3 regions of the Paenibacillus sp. JNU01 genome follow, and region 2 is predicted to be linked to each of the others. Evidence: riboswitches for the same ligand, from Rfam matches in the RefSeq annotation. Region 2 holds a riboswitch; each other region holds the start of a gene.
The links. A riboswitch is a leader RNA that binds a small molecule or an ion and turns the genes downstream of it on or off. The one in region 2 is predicted to bind cobalamin.
Positions count from the first base shown of each region.

Region 1 (4,285 bases), 1.4 Mb from region 2:
GCATCCAAGTCCGAATAGCGGGTTTCCCGAATCAGCAGTGGCTGGAGCACTGGGCATCCGACTTGGCGGACATAACGTGTATCACGGAGTTGCTTCGTTTCGTGCCTATATGGGCGAGGCCACACGGCCGATGGAAGCCGAGGATATTGTGCGAACATCACGCCTAATGTTCTGGTCCGCAGGGGCTTTTGTTGCACTTTGTGTGTTAATATCGCTGGGTGGCTGGCTGGCAGGAGGGATGCTGTTATGGCCCTAAATGAGGGGGATGCAGGCAAGGACATACATACGGATCAACCGGCTTCAATGAAAAGAAACATTCTGTGGGTCCGTCACGGGACAACGCTATGGAATGTGGAAAAAAGATACCTGGGGCATACCGACATCGGTCTGCTGCCAGATGCCAAAGAAGAACTGGCTCCGCTTCATGAACAATTGAGCCGTGTTTCGTGGCACGAGGTATATTGCAGTGATCTGCTGCGCTGCCGACAGACGCTGGAACAGATTCTTCCTGATGCCAGCGGAGAGGTGAAGTTCGATTCGCGTCTGCGTGAAATTGATTTTGGACAGTGGGAAGGGCTAACGTATGAGCAGCTCAAGGATAACCCTGAGTACCGAAACTGGATTGATGCGCCGCAGAAGGTCACTCCGCCTGATGGGGAATCGTGGCAGGAGTTTACGGGACGGTTGGATTCCTTTCTCCAAGAGATGTTGTTGGAGGGTCGTCCTTCGATGCACGTTGATGAGGGGCGCGAGTCAACCATAGTTGTGGTTACGCATGGTGGTGTCATCCGGTATGCCTTGTCCCGTCTGATTGCCGGGCTTGGATTCTGGGATACACATGTTGTCCCGGGACAGGCGATTCAGGTTCAGCTTGATCAACAGGGGAATGAGTGGTTTGGCAGCAGAGTGACTTTTCCGCCGATCGGGTTGTAAGGATGTACAATATACCCTATAATCACAACAGAAGTGTGACTTCAGCATGGATACAGATACGGTGCAGGCTGTGAAGCCTAATGCGTATATAACATGTAGAAATTACATGACAATGATATACCATATCAGCGACCAAGGGTCCCGCGTGTGAAGGCTATGTTCATGGCAGATTAGTACGAGTCGTGAAACACACAAGGGTGAAATGGGGAAGCCGGTGCAAATCCGGCACGGTCCCGCCACTGTAAAACAGGATGATTCCTGTAAGTCAGGTTACCTGCCCTGGACGTACAAACCGGTGTTCCTTCGAGGAAAGGACAGCGTTTCGGGCAATTCTATGCGCATGGACAACCTTTGGTTGAACATGTACAGATCGCCATATGCGAGACGTCATCCCTGATCCTGGACGTATGGATTGGGGATTTTTTATTGTTCATGTAAAAGAACCGAACTTTTACACGTTAACGAAGAGTGCAGAACCGATCTGAAGAAACGAAGTGTTCGCTTAAAGCTTTCTACAAGAAAGCTACATTGGAAGCATACGCTTATCCCCGGATTTTCCCTTTCGAAAAGGGAATCAAACAAATCTGGGGATAACAGCGATCGGAAGATGGTACTGCAATCGGAGTGGATTTGTGTAAAATTGATGGGTTTAACTTGTACAGGAACACCAAGGCATGGGAGCAGGAGTTTGAGCACGATGCAAGAAAATAGCACAAATAGAGAAGGGGAGAATAACAGAATGAATTTCAAGAATTGGAAAAGCGTAGCGTCCCTGCTAAGTGCAGCGGCACTCGTACTGGCTTTGGCCGGATGTGGCAATGCAACAACGAACGAGGGCACAGGTACTTCACAGCAACCGGCACAGGAGCAGTCCGAAGGCCAGGCGCAGACGGACCTCAAAACACAATATCCACTGACCGTTACGGATGCAACGGGTGAGTCTTTCACTTTTGAAAAGGCGCCAGCCAAAATTGTATCCGTGTCTCCGGCTGAGACGGAATCCCTGTTTGCCCTTGGATTGGACGATCAAATCGTTGGTGTATCCGACTATGACGATTATCCGGAAGCAGCAACAACCAAAGCGAAAATGGGTGGCATCACCAAGCCCAACGAAGAGTCCATCATTGCATCTGAAGCCGACATCGTCTTCACAGGAATCTCGATGAGCGAGGATGCCGTGAAGAAGCTGCGCGAGTTGGGTATTACCATTTTCAAAACGGATCCTAAATCCATTGACGATGTGATGAACAATATCGAAACCTTCGGTAAAATCACCGATCATCAGGAAAAAGCACAAGAAATCATCACTCAGATGAAACAGGACGTGACGGATGTAACCGAAGCGGTGAAGGCAGTTAAACCGGAAGAGAAGAAAAAAGTATACGTTGAATTCTCCCCAGGTTGGTCGGTAGGTAAAGGTGAGTTCATGGACGAACTGATCACTGTAGCCGGAGGAACCAATATCGCTTCAAACGAAAAAGGCTGGTACCAAATCAATGAAGAAAACGTGATTGCCTCCAACCCGGATGTGATCCTGTATGCCAACGATGTAATTGACGAAAACTCCAAAACACTGGATCAGATCATCAAGGCGCGCAGCGGCTGGGATCAAATTACGGCTGTGAAAAATGACGCGGTTATTGGCCTGGATGCCAACCTGTTGAGCCGTCCGGGTCCACGGGTAACTCAAGGGTTGAAAGAAGTAGCCAAAGCGATCTACCCTGACTTGTTCCAATGAGTAAAAAGCTGATCCTGTTCGGAACGACGGGCATGGTGCTGCTGGTGCTCACCGTGCTCATCTGCACGGGCATTGGTTCAGTAGCTTTGCCAATTCGGGATATTGCAGGCATCCTGATTCACAAAATTCCCTGGGTGGGCGACTGGATAACACCGGATTGGAATAAGCCAGCTGAACAGATTATCTGGAAAGTCCGTTTTCCGCGTGTACTGCTTGCTGTGCTCGTGGGGGCTTCACTGGCCATTGCGGGTGCGGGCTTCCAGGGTGTGCTGCGTAATCCGCTGGCCGATCCGTTTACACTCGGTGTATCATCCGGTGCATCGGTAGGGGCTGCTTTCCTGATTTTCTTCGGATTGCAGTACGCACTGATCGGGATTTGGACGTTACCTTTGATTGCGTTTTTGACGGGTGTAATCACGTTATGGTTTGTGATGGCACTGGCTCGTGAAGGGCGTAAAATACCAACACACAGCCTCATTCTGGCTGGTGTGGTTATGCAAAGTTTCCTGGGCGCAGTTGTTTCCTTCCTGTCGACCATGTCGAAACAGACGATTAATGAAATTATATACTGGACGATGGGAAGTCTGGCATTACGCGGGTGGTCGTATACGGCCATCCTTTTCCCGTATTTTTTGCTGGGGCTGGTCTTTCTCTGGAGCCGGGCACGTTCGTTGAATGTGCTTGCGCTGGGAGAACGTCAAGCGGCACATATCGGGATTGGCGTGGACAGGCTTAAGCTGTCCGTGCTGGCAGTCGGTACACTGCTGACCGCAGGGGCTGTCTCGGTATCCGGTGTCATCGGATTTGTCGGATTGGTGATCCCGCATATGTTGCGGCTGCTGGTGGGGCCGGATTATCGACTGCTGGTACCTTTGTCTGCCATTGGTGGAGCGATCTTCATGGTGTGGGCCGATACCATCGCAAGGTCGTTGCTGGCGCCCACTGAAATTCCACTCGGGGTGGTCACCGCCTTTGTTGGTGCGCCGTTCTTTGCTTACCTGCTGCACCGGAACAAAAAGTTGCAGAAGGGGATGATGCCATGAATTCCAGTACCAGTTCGAACTCAACTTCACTTATTTCCATTAAGGGAGCTGGGAAGTCATATGGTGATCATCAGGCATTGCGCAGTGTAGACTGGCATGTTGGTGAAGGTGACTGGTGGGGAGTTGTCGGTCCAAACGGTAGCGGCAAGTCCACCCTGATCCAGCTTATTGCCGGAACGGAACAGTTAAGCGAAGGTCAGATCCGTATCGATGGTCGAGATATCAGCTCATACAGCCGTAAGGACCTGTCACGCATGATCGCTGTATTGCAGCAGGACGGCTTGCCAGCCATCTCTTATCCTGTACGGGACGTGGTGGAGATGGGGCGATATCCGTACCAGAACTGGCTGGGGCGGGAAGTGGGTGATGGGGCACTTGTGGTAGACAGGGTGCTCGAAGACTTGGGATTGACGGAGCTCGCGGACAGACCGCTGGATGCACTCAGCGGCGGACAACGGCAGCGGGTCGCACTAGCGAAAGTCATGGCTCAGGAGCCGCGGTTGCTGCTGCTGGACGAGCCGACTACGTTCCTGGATATTAAGTATCAATTGCAATTCATGGAATTGTTATC
Region 1 is NZ_CP169723.1:5,689,177-5,693,461, forward strand. Features, by position in the region: gene cbiB (adenosylcobinamide-phosphate synthase CbiB) at 1-256, shown strand, start outside; gene NLBNIHML_RS24750 (histidine phosphatase family protein) at 247-933, shown strand; cobalamin riboswitch at 1,080-1,229, shown strand; gene NLBNIHML_RS24755 (ABC transporter substrate-binding protein) at 1,673-2,671, shown strand; gene NLBNIHML_RS24760 (FecCD family ABC transporter permease) at 2,668-3,714, shown strand; gene NLBNIHML_RS24765 (ABC transporter ATP-binding protein) at 3,711-4,285, shown strand, end outside.
Region 1: it holds a riboswitch for cobalamin, as region 2 does, so the genes downstream of both, NLBNIHML_RS24755 (ABC transporter substrate-binding protein) here and nikB (nickel ABC transporter permease) in region 2, are expected to answer to the same signal.

Region 2 (4,285 bases):
GGGCAAAATCCAGCATAACCGGAATCGTCCGCAAGTTACGGAAAATCCCTCCTATTCCGAGTGTATCTGCAATCGTTTGACGCAGTCCGTATTTCTTCGGAATCTCGAAGTCCGTAATGGTACATGGATCATATCCACCGACCTGGATGGCGTTGATGACATATTTGGCTCCGCGCAGTGCTTCCTTACGGTCATGATATACGTTCACGACGCAACGACTTCCAAGTGAACGGGCCAGACTGGTCAGCAAACGCTCGGAATCGCTCAAACGTTCAGCATCGATATCAAACAATGCCAATTCAAAGTCCTGCAGTGCTTCGGTCATCATGACATCACCCAATACATTTTTGACAAAGACGGTGCTTCCCGCACCGAGAAACGTAATTTTGTTCATCTTAAATTCAGCCTCCCTGAAAAATGTTGTACCCCAACTATAGGCCGATTCGGCACATATAACTATGGCTCAACCCCTCTCAAACATGGCATAATCCCATTTTTGTTTCCGTTTTCAACTAATATTTATGTTCTTTAGCTGTTATAATTTAATTAGGCATATAGATGGTGAGCCTCGGAAGGAAACAAGAAGGGAGGGCATAAAATGAGAAAAATAGAGATGAATGTGGTAGCCACGGACTGGACACAGATGGAACTGGTCTTGTTGTTCTTCGGGTGGGAGGCGTGTGAACCCGCCCATTATTGGGGACCGGGTGTACGTGATTCCTATATTGTGCATTACATCCATGAAGGACGGGGCATCGTGTACATGGGGGACCAGGAATACAAGCTTAGCGAGGGACAGGGTTTTATCATTTTCCCGGATACGCTTATTCATTATGAGGCAGATCCCAAGGAGCCCTGGACGTATTCGTGGTTCGGCTTCAAAGGTGTACAAGCCAAAGCATTCATGCAACGTGCCCAACTGAGCCCGGAGCGCCCGATATATGATGTCCATGATACGATTACGATGGAACAGTTGTATACGGAGATGGTCCAAGCTTCCACGCGACCGGAAGGTGATGTGTTGAACCAGAGTCTCTTGTACCGCTTGATGGCAGAATTAATCTCTTCTTCACCTGTGAAGGAAGAGGTCGGGCAGCTCCTTTCAAACAAAGAAACATACATCCGGCAGGCGGTGCAATTTATGGAGAACAGGTACAGTCAGCGAACTTCCATACTGGATATTGCCCAAGCCGTGGGGCTGGATCGCACGTATCTATCGGGATTATTCAAAGAGCGATATGGCATGTCGCTACAGTCATTTTTTCTGGAGTACCGTATGAATCGTGCTGCCCAACTTCTTCAGAATCCAGGGCTGTCGGTCAGTGAAGTGGCCCATTCTGTCGGTTATACGGACCCATTATTGTTTTCCAAGATGTTTAAGCGTGTGACGGGCGTATCTCCGAAGGGGTCGAGAATTCGCGATTAGACGCACCTAGTGTTTCAAATTTGAAAGAAAAGTTTTGATCATTAAACGTTGTCCCGCTATACTGATACAGAAGTGTAATTGAATATGTGGAACTTGGTGCTTTGCCCGTCAGGGTGGAAGCTTAATAGGGAAGTCCGGTGTAATACCGGCGCGGTCCCGCCACTGTAACAGAGGAGTCAGGTAGCGATAATCCACTGGTTTAGACCGGGAAGGAGCTGCAAGTGACGATGATTCTGGAGCCAGGAGACCTGCCAGGTTTAACAAACACAGTAGTACCCTACGGGAGATAGGAAGGTGTTTAGAGAGCATGATTTTTTCTGAAAATCTGTTTGTTTAAGGCGTCCTCATCCAGTAACACGGAGAGGGACGCTTTTTTTGTTATGAACGAAGAACATCATGGCACATACATAGAGTTTTGGGGAAGGACGTTAGAGCAATTGAGCAGATATATCGTTAAACGATTATTACAACTGGTAGTTGTGTTGTTCGGCATCACGTTCCTGACGTTCCTGCTAACCTACCTGTCTCCTGGAGATCCAGCCAGACTTATGCTTATGTCTACAGGGGTAACGCCATCCGATGAGCTGGTCAGGCAGGTGAGGTCTGAGCTTGGATTGAATGAGCCTTTTTTCTACCGATACGGGACATGGTTGGGACAGGTGGTAACTGGAGACTTCGGTACATCATATAAATACAATCGTCCAGTACTGGACGTGCTGATGGCACGGCTCCCGGCAACGCTTTGGCTAACAGGAAGCGCTATGCTTCTGGTTATTCTGGTTTCCTTTCCACTGGGGATGCTGTCGGCTGTCTACCGTAACCAATGGCTTGATCACGTCATTCGTCTGTTCTCTTTTGCCGGATTATCGATGCCCAGCTTCTGGTTAGGTATGTTACTCATGTTGGTCTTCGGTGTACAACTGAAGCTGCTGCCAGTAATGGGCAACTCCGGATGGTACAGCCTGATTCTGCCTGCATGTACTCTCGCGATTCCACTTGTTGCCCAGTACAGCAGACAGATTCGTGCGATCCTGCTTGAGGAGACAAGCCAGAACTATGTGATCGGAGCCAGATCCAGAGGTGTGAAGGAATCGATCATTATTTTGCGTCATATTCTTCCCAATGCCCTGCTGCCGATCGTTACCCTTATGGGTATGACAACAGGTGCTTTGTTAGGTGGTGCAGCGATTGTGGAAAGTTTATTTGTGTGGCCGGGTGTTGGACAGATGGCTGTAGATGCGATTTTCACAAGGGATTATCCGCTGATTCAGGGATATGTCATCTGGATGGCGATCATATATGTCACCCTGAATCTGCTGGTTGATGTATGGACTCATCTTCGTGATCCCCGAATCCGACTGGAAGTGGATATATAGATGAGAGCCTTCAGACTGGTATTACTGCAGAATCGCTGGTTCACCTTCCTGCTGTCTCTGACCGCCTTCTGGATTATTCTTGCCATGGTTGCACCGCTGCTTGCACCACACGACCCACTTGCAACGAACTTTGCCAAAGTATTGCACCCATCCAGCATTGAATATCCCCTTGGAACCGATCAGCTGGGTCGATGTGTATTATCTCGTCTTCTGTACGGTGCTCGTACCTCGCTGCTGCTCACCTTTATGATGATTGGCATCGTGTTTGTGCTAGGTGTAGCGATTGGAGTCATCGCCGGTTTCGCTCGGGGGGTAACGGATATGGTGCTCATGCGCCTGTCTGATACCTTAATGGCATTTCCGGGCCTGATTTTTGCGATCGCTGTGGTGGGGATGCTTGGGCCGGGATTGTTCAATACAGTGCTGGCACTGTCGGTTGTCTGGTGGGCGAAGTATGCAAGGATGGCCAGAAGCCTGGTGATTTCCCTTCAGCAAAAGGAATATGTGGCTGCCGCTGCTTTCAGCGGAGCACGTAAGATACAGATCATTGGCAGGACGATCCTGCCTAATATGATGTCTCCAATCATCGTCATGGCGATGATGGATGTGGGTGGTATGATGCTGTCGATCTCGGGGTTGTCCTTTCTTGGGCTTGGCGCGCAGCCACCGAACCCCGAGTGGGGGGCCATGTTAAATGAAGGCAGAAGATATCTGCAGACTGCACCATGGCTTTTAATATATCCGGGTCTGGCGATATTCAGCACCGTCATTATTTTTAATTTACTGGGAGACAGTCTGCGAGATGTGCTTGATCCCAAGAAAAATACAGCTTAACTGGAGGAACCGGAATGAAGGGGAATTTTCAAAAATCAATGTTGCTCACCATCGTATCCATGTTCGTTGTGTTCTTGCTTGCAGCTTGCGGCACTGCCAATAATCCATCGACCTCGTCTGGTGCAACGGAGAAGTCAGCGGCTACGGACAAGGGTACGACAAGTGCACTGACTCATCTGAATGTGGCCCTGTTCTGGCTTGGCAGCAGTCTGGACCCGGCAGAAGAATGGAATGGCTGGACGCTGACGCGTGCAGCGATTGGGGAGACACTGATCCAGTTTGACGAGAATATGAAGCTGGTCCCTAAAATTGCAGATACTTGGGAACGAGTGGATGACACGACTTGGCACTTTCATATTCGGGAAGGTGTAACTTTTCATAACGGAAATAAGGTAACTGCCGACGCAGTGAAAACATCGATTGAACGCTCCATTGAGTTAAACGAGAGAGGACAAGCGACTGTACCCGTAGCCTCAATGACTGCTGAAGGACAAGATCTGACGATTAAAACGAAAGAGCCTTATGCGTCCCTGCTTGGTAATATTGCCGAGCCACTGTTTGTCATTGTGGATACGAGTGCAGATACATCCAAATTCAAGAGCGAGCCTATCGCCACGGGGCCATTTATGGTGACAGGTTATACGCCGGA
Region 2 is NZ_CP169723.1:4,297,983-4,302,267, forward strand. Features, by position in the region: gene NLBNIHML_RS18665 (alpha-glucosidase/alpha-galactosidase) at 1-394, opposite strand, end outside; gene NLBNIHML_RS18670 (AraC family ligand binding domain-containing protein) at 599-1,426, shown strand; cobalamin riboswitch at 1,504-1,696, shown strand; gene nikB (nickel ABC transporter permease) at 1,807-2,802, shown strand; gene nikC (nickel transporter permease) at 2,803-3,636, shown strand; gene NLBNIHML_RS18685 (ABC transporter substrate-binding protein) at 3,651-4,285, shown strand, end outside.

Region 3 (4,285 bases), 810 kb from region 2:
CGTCCTTCTCCATATTGCAGAAGTCACAGGCCTTCACCTTGATGACATCACCAATCGGTACAACGATAAAATTCGCTGCACGCAGCTCTTCAACCAGCGAGTCCGGTTCAAATGTCGGCACTCTCAGAATAATCTGGTGCTCCGGCGTGTACTCCAGTTCGCCATCTTCACTTGCACACTGCGCCAGCAGCGCCATCTGGGCTGCGGTGAATTTTTTGTTGCCCACGCCGGGCGACACGCCGACTTCGAACAGCGGCGCCTTACGCCCAGGCTCGGGCGCGGTGCGTACCGCCGTTGCGGTCGCGGCCTGCGATGCACTTGCTTCTCGGCTCGGCGCTGCTGTATTCAGCCAGCGGCTCGCCGATTCGCCCGCGAGCGCGCCGCCTGCCGCGAGCCGTGTCAGCGCCTCCGCGGCCAGCGCAGCTGCGCTGGCGCGTGGCGCTTCTGCGACTCGGCCCGGAGCGGCCTCTGCCGCAACGGGCGCAGGTCGCTCGCCGGCAAGCACGGCGGTGCCAGCGCCGCTCGCCGAGCTTGCCGCAGGCGTAGTGGCAGCTGCCACCGCGCCAGCGGGCGGCTGCCCTTGCGGAGCCGTGCCCGCTCCGGCGCTCGCGCCGCGCAGGGCTGGCTTCGCCTGTGGCTGCGCGGCCGATGCAGCGCTGGCCGCGCTCTCGCCCGCTGCCTCGCCGGAGGCGGCAGCGCGGGCTTCCCTTGCGCCGAGCGACCATGGCTCGGCTTCCGTGCGTAGTCGCTCATGAGGTCTGAGCGACTGTTCCGCGGTATTCAGCGTATATTTCCGCTGATACCCGCGGGGGGTGACCATGAGTCCTTCGTACATCATGGTCGAGGAGTTGCCGATAATCACGGTCGTCAGCATGCCGATATCATGATTCAGCATATCCTCCAGTGTGGTCATGACAACGTCCTGACGCTCACGGTATGCACTTTTCACCAGACCTACGGGGGTCTGTGGGTCACGATAACGCAGGATCATTTCCTGTGTCTCCACGATCTGGCGTGTGCGCCGTCCACTGCGCGGATTGTACAGGGCAATGACAAAATCAGCAGAAGCTGCGGCTTCAACCCGGCGAATAATGGTCTCCCACGGCGTAAGGTGATCACTAAGGCTGATTGTACATGCATCATGCATGACAGGGGCACCCAGCAGTGATGCACAGGACTGAATGGCCGATACGCCCGGAATAACCTCGACGGCAACACCCGTATCCGGCTTCCAACCTTGCTCCATCAGCACCTCGTACACCAGTCCAGCCATACCATACACACCTGCGTCACCGCTGGAAATTACGGCAACAATTTTGCCCATCTCCGCCTGTCGAACCGCTTCTTGTGCACGGCTTACTTCCTCCGTCATGCCTGTACGTACAATCGCTTGCCCGTTCAACAGAGGGCGAATAAGATCCACATACGTGTTGTATCCGATAATTACCTCACTCTCCTGAAGTGCTTCGAGTGCCCGCTTGGTGATATGTTCCATTGCTCCCGGGCCGAACCCGATAATCAGCAGCTTGCCTTGATCTTGCATGATTTCTCCTCCTTCATCACACTTGTCGTACTGATCTAAACAGTGAAGAAGGGCGGCTATGCCGACCTTCTCCCCCGCTGTACTGCATGTTCAACTCGTCAGCTCTGTTTACTCAGACTATCGAACAAGGCTCTTACATCAACCGTTATGATCCAACTAATCTATTCCTCTACCTGCAATTTCCCGACACAGGGTAGGTATCGCAAGGATGTGCATTTATCTAAAAAAACAAAAAAATCCCATCCTTGTAACGGATGGGATACGCATGTACGTACACTCAAGAACACAGCCCCAGACTCCCGAAGGGTAGTCCTGTGACTATGTGGCCTGGAGGGGCCAGCCGGGCGAACCGATTGTTCGCCCAATTCCTGATTCTTCGTACACCACTCCTTTCCGCGAAGGGTTTGGTGACACATGCAAGGTAGGTCTCCTGGCTTTGGATCATCAGCTTCCTTTTCTGTCTTCCCCGGCTTTCCGAGTGACTTGGATCAAAAAGGGCTTCACCATTACAGTGGCGGGACCGCTCGGGACTTTCACCCGATTCCCTGTTACCTCTTGCTGCACGCAAGAGCACCTTGCTTGTTTTCATTCAATATTGTTTTCATAATAACACCGTGCAGGAAATAATGTCCATGCTTATGATACTTATCCATTCTTCTATTTTCAGACAAAACAGAAAAAAGTCCTGATCCAAAAATCGGATCAGAACCCGGAATAACCTATGCATATCCCATTCGTTATAACCATCCAACAACAACCCTTGCATTGAGTTCGTTTCTGTTAACGACTCAACCTTTATTGCTGACCGCCAACCTTGTCTGCACGCCCTGCGGAAAAGTAACGTCCAAGTTCAACGATGAGTGCACCCATCTTCTCTTCCTCCGGAATGACCAGCGCCTCAATGCCTTCTTCACGCATGGAGTTTGCTGTAACTTTACCTACGGATGCAGGAATTACGCCTTGTCTGAAAGCGGCAAGCAACGGCTCAAGCTTGTCCTTGGAGGCCGCATATTGCGTTAGAAATCTGACCTGGGGTCCACTTGTGAACGCAACAGCATCTATCTCGAACTTTAGAATTTCATTCAACAGCTGTTCAAGCTCTGCATCTTCCGGCGGTACATGGCGGTAAGGGAGCACTTGTCTGACGATTGCACCTTGTTCTTCCAACCATGCAACGAGTTTGGGAGCTGTCTCCCCATGAAGCTGTAATATGACCTTTTTCCCTGCGAGATCATGGGGGGCGAATTCTCGAATGAGCCCGTCCGTGCTACCGTCATCATCCCGTACCAGGGGCGTTAATCTGCGCTTCTTGAGCGCATTCACCGTCTTGTATCCCCTCGCTGCAATGGAGGAATCCGATAATACATCCAAAAATTGTCCCGCGATTTCCATATCCTCAGCCATTTCAAACAATGCATCCAATCCCATACCCGTCGTTAACACCGCCCAGTCTGGCGGGTCTGAGATCCAGGATACCAGCCCATCTCTGATACTCCGATCATCCAGGAATACCGTCCCCTGTGCCGGTCGCACAAGCGGGATTCCCCCCATTTTTTCAACCAGTATGGACATCTCTTTCGATTTTCGTGGTCCTGTCAATGCTACACGCACACCTGCCAAATGTTGAGCCATTCATGTTCCCCCCGTTAGTCCAGCCGAATGTTCATCAGTCTGACTACAGTATACAGGGTACTTCTGTGAAGCGAAACTGTGCTTACCCTATTTTTGCCCGTTCATCTATAAGGATTTTTGATGGAATGTATCAGGAAGGTTGGAGTTCTCCCCCATGACGATCCTGCCTTCTTTTCTCCCCGTTCTTCTCCGAATCAGTGGATTCTTGTCCCTGTTCATGCTTCTCTTTCTTGGACTGCTCTCCCGATTTCTGGTGGGCAGATTCTTTTTTATCCTTTTTGCGAGGACGAAGGAAAAGAAACAGCACAATCGGGAACAGTACTTCAAAAACAATGGCAATCCATGTCCATTCCCGAGTAAACCGATACAGCTGAATTGCGTTCTTGAAGAACCAAAAGGCACATACGAATCCTAACAGCGCCACAGGGCCAGTCATGACCTTTCCCGATACGTTCGGAATCATTCGCTTCAGTCCCCAACAGACAAAGTACAGATCAAATGCAATTTTGGTAATCATGGTAGGCAGGGTCGCCGCTGCCAGCGCCAGATCAAACCGATCCAGGAAATCACTTATTTGCAACTGTCTTGCCAGCTCATAAGAAGGGTATACCAGCCTGGACGCAATAGGCACACCTATCGATGTAATGGTTTCCACAAGAATCAGTATCATCAGCAATCCCGAGATGATAATGCCCCATAACACAGACTTGAAGCGAAAGTCACTGCCCTTAACGACAAAAGGCAGTGCGATCATCTCTCCGTAAAAAGAAAATATGTACCAACTCCCCTTACCTACTCCTGCAACATCCACATGAAAATAAGGCATCAGATTCTCCATATTGATCTGCTGGATAAGCATGAAAGGCACAATGAGAGAGTTCAACAGGAACAGGGTAACATAGAGTTCCGACATTCCAATCAACGAACCAAGCCCACCTCGGACGATAAATACCGCCATAATCATAAGTGACAATACAACGATGGAAATCGGTGTCGTCTCTAATAAAGTTATACTTACATAATCACCAATCAATCGGATATCTCTTGCGAATATGAAGAAAAAAAACAAAACGTACATTACACCTGCGAGCCTTCCCATAAAGGGGAATC
Region 3 is NZ_CP169723.1:3,486,498-3,490,782, forward strand. Features, by position in the region: gene cobJ (precorrin-3B C(17)-methyltransferase) at 1-1,543, opposite strand, end outside; cobalamin riboswitch at 1,947-2,136, opposite strand; gene NLBNIHML_RS15130 (uroporphyrinogen-III synthase) at 2,339-3,175, opposite strand; gene NLBNIHML_RS15135 (GerAB/ArcD/ProY family transporter) at 3,306-4,285, opposite strand, start outside.
Region 3: it holds a riboswitch for cobalamin, as region 2 does, so the genes downstream of both, cobJ (precorrin-3B C(17)-methyltransferase) here and nikB (nickel ABC transporter permease) in region 2, are expected to answer to the same signal.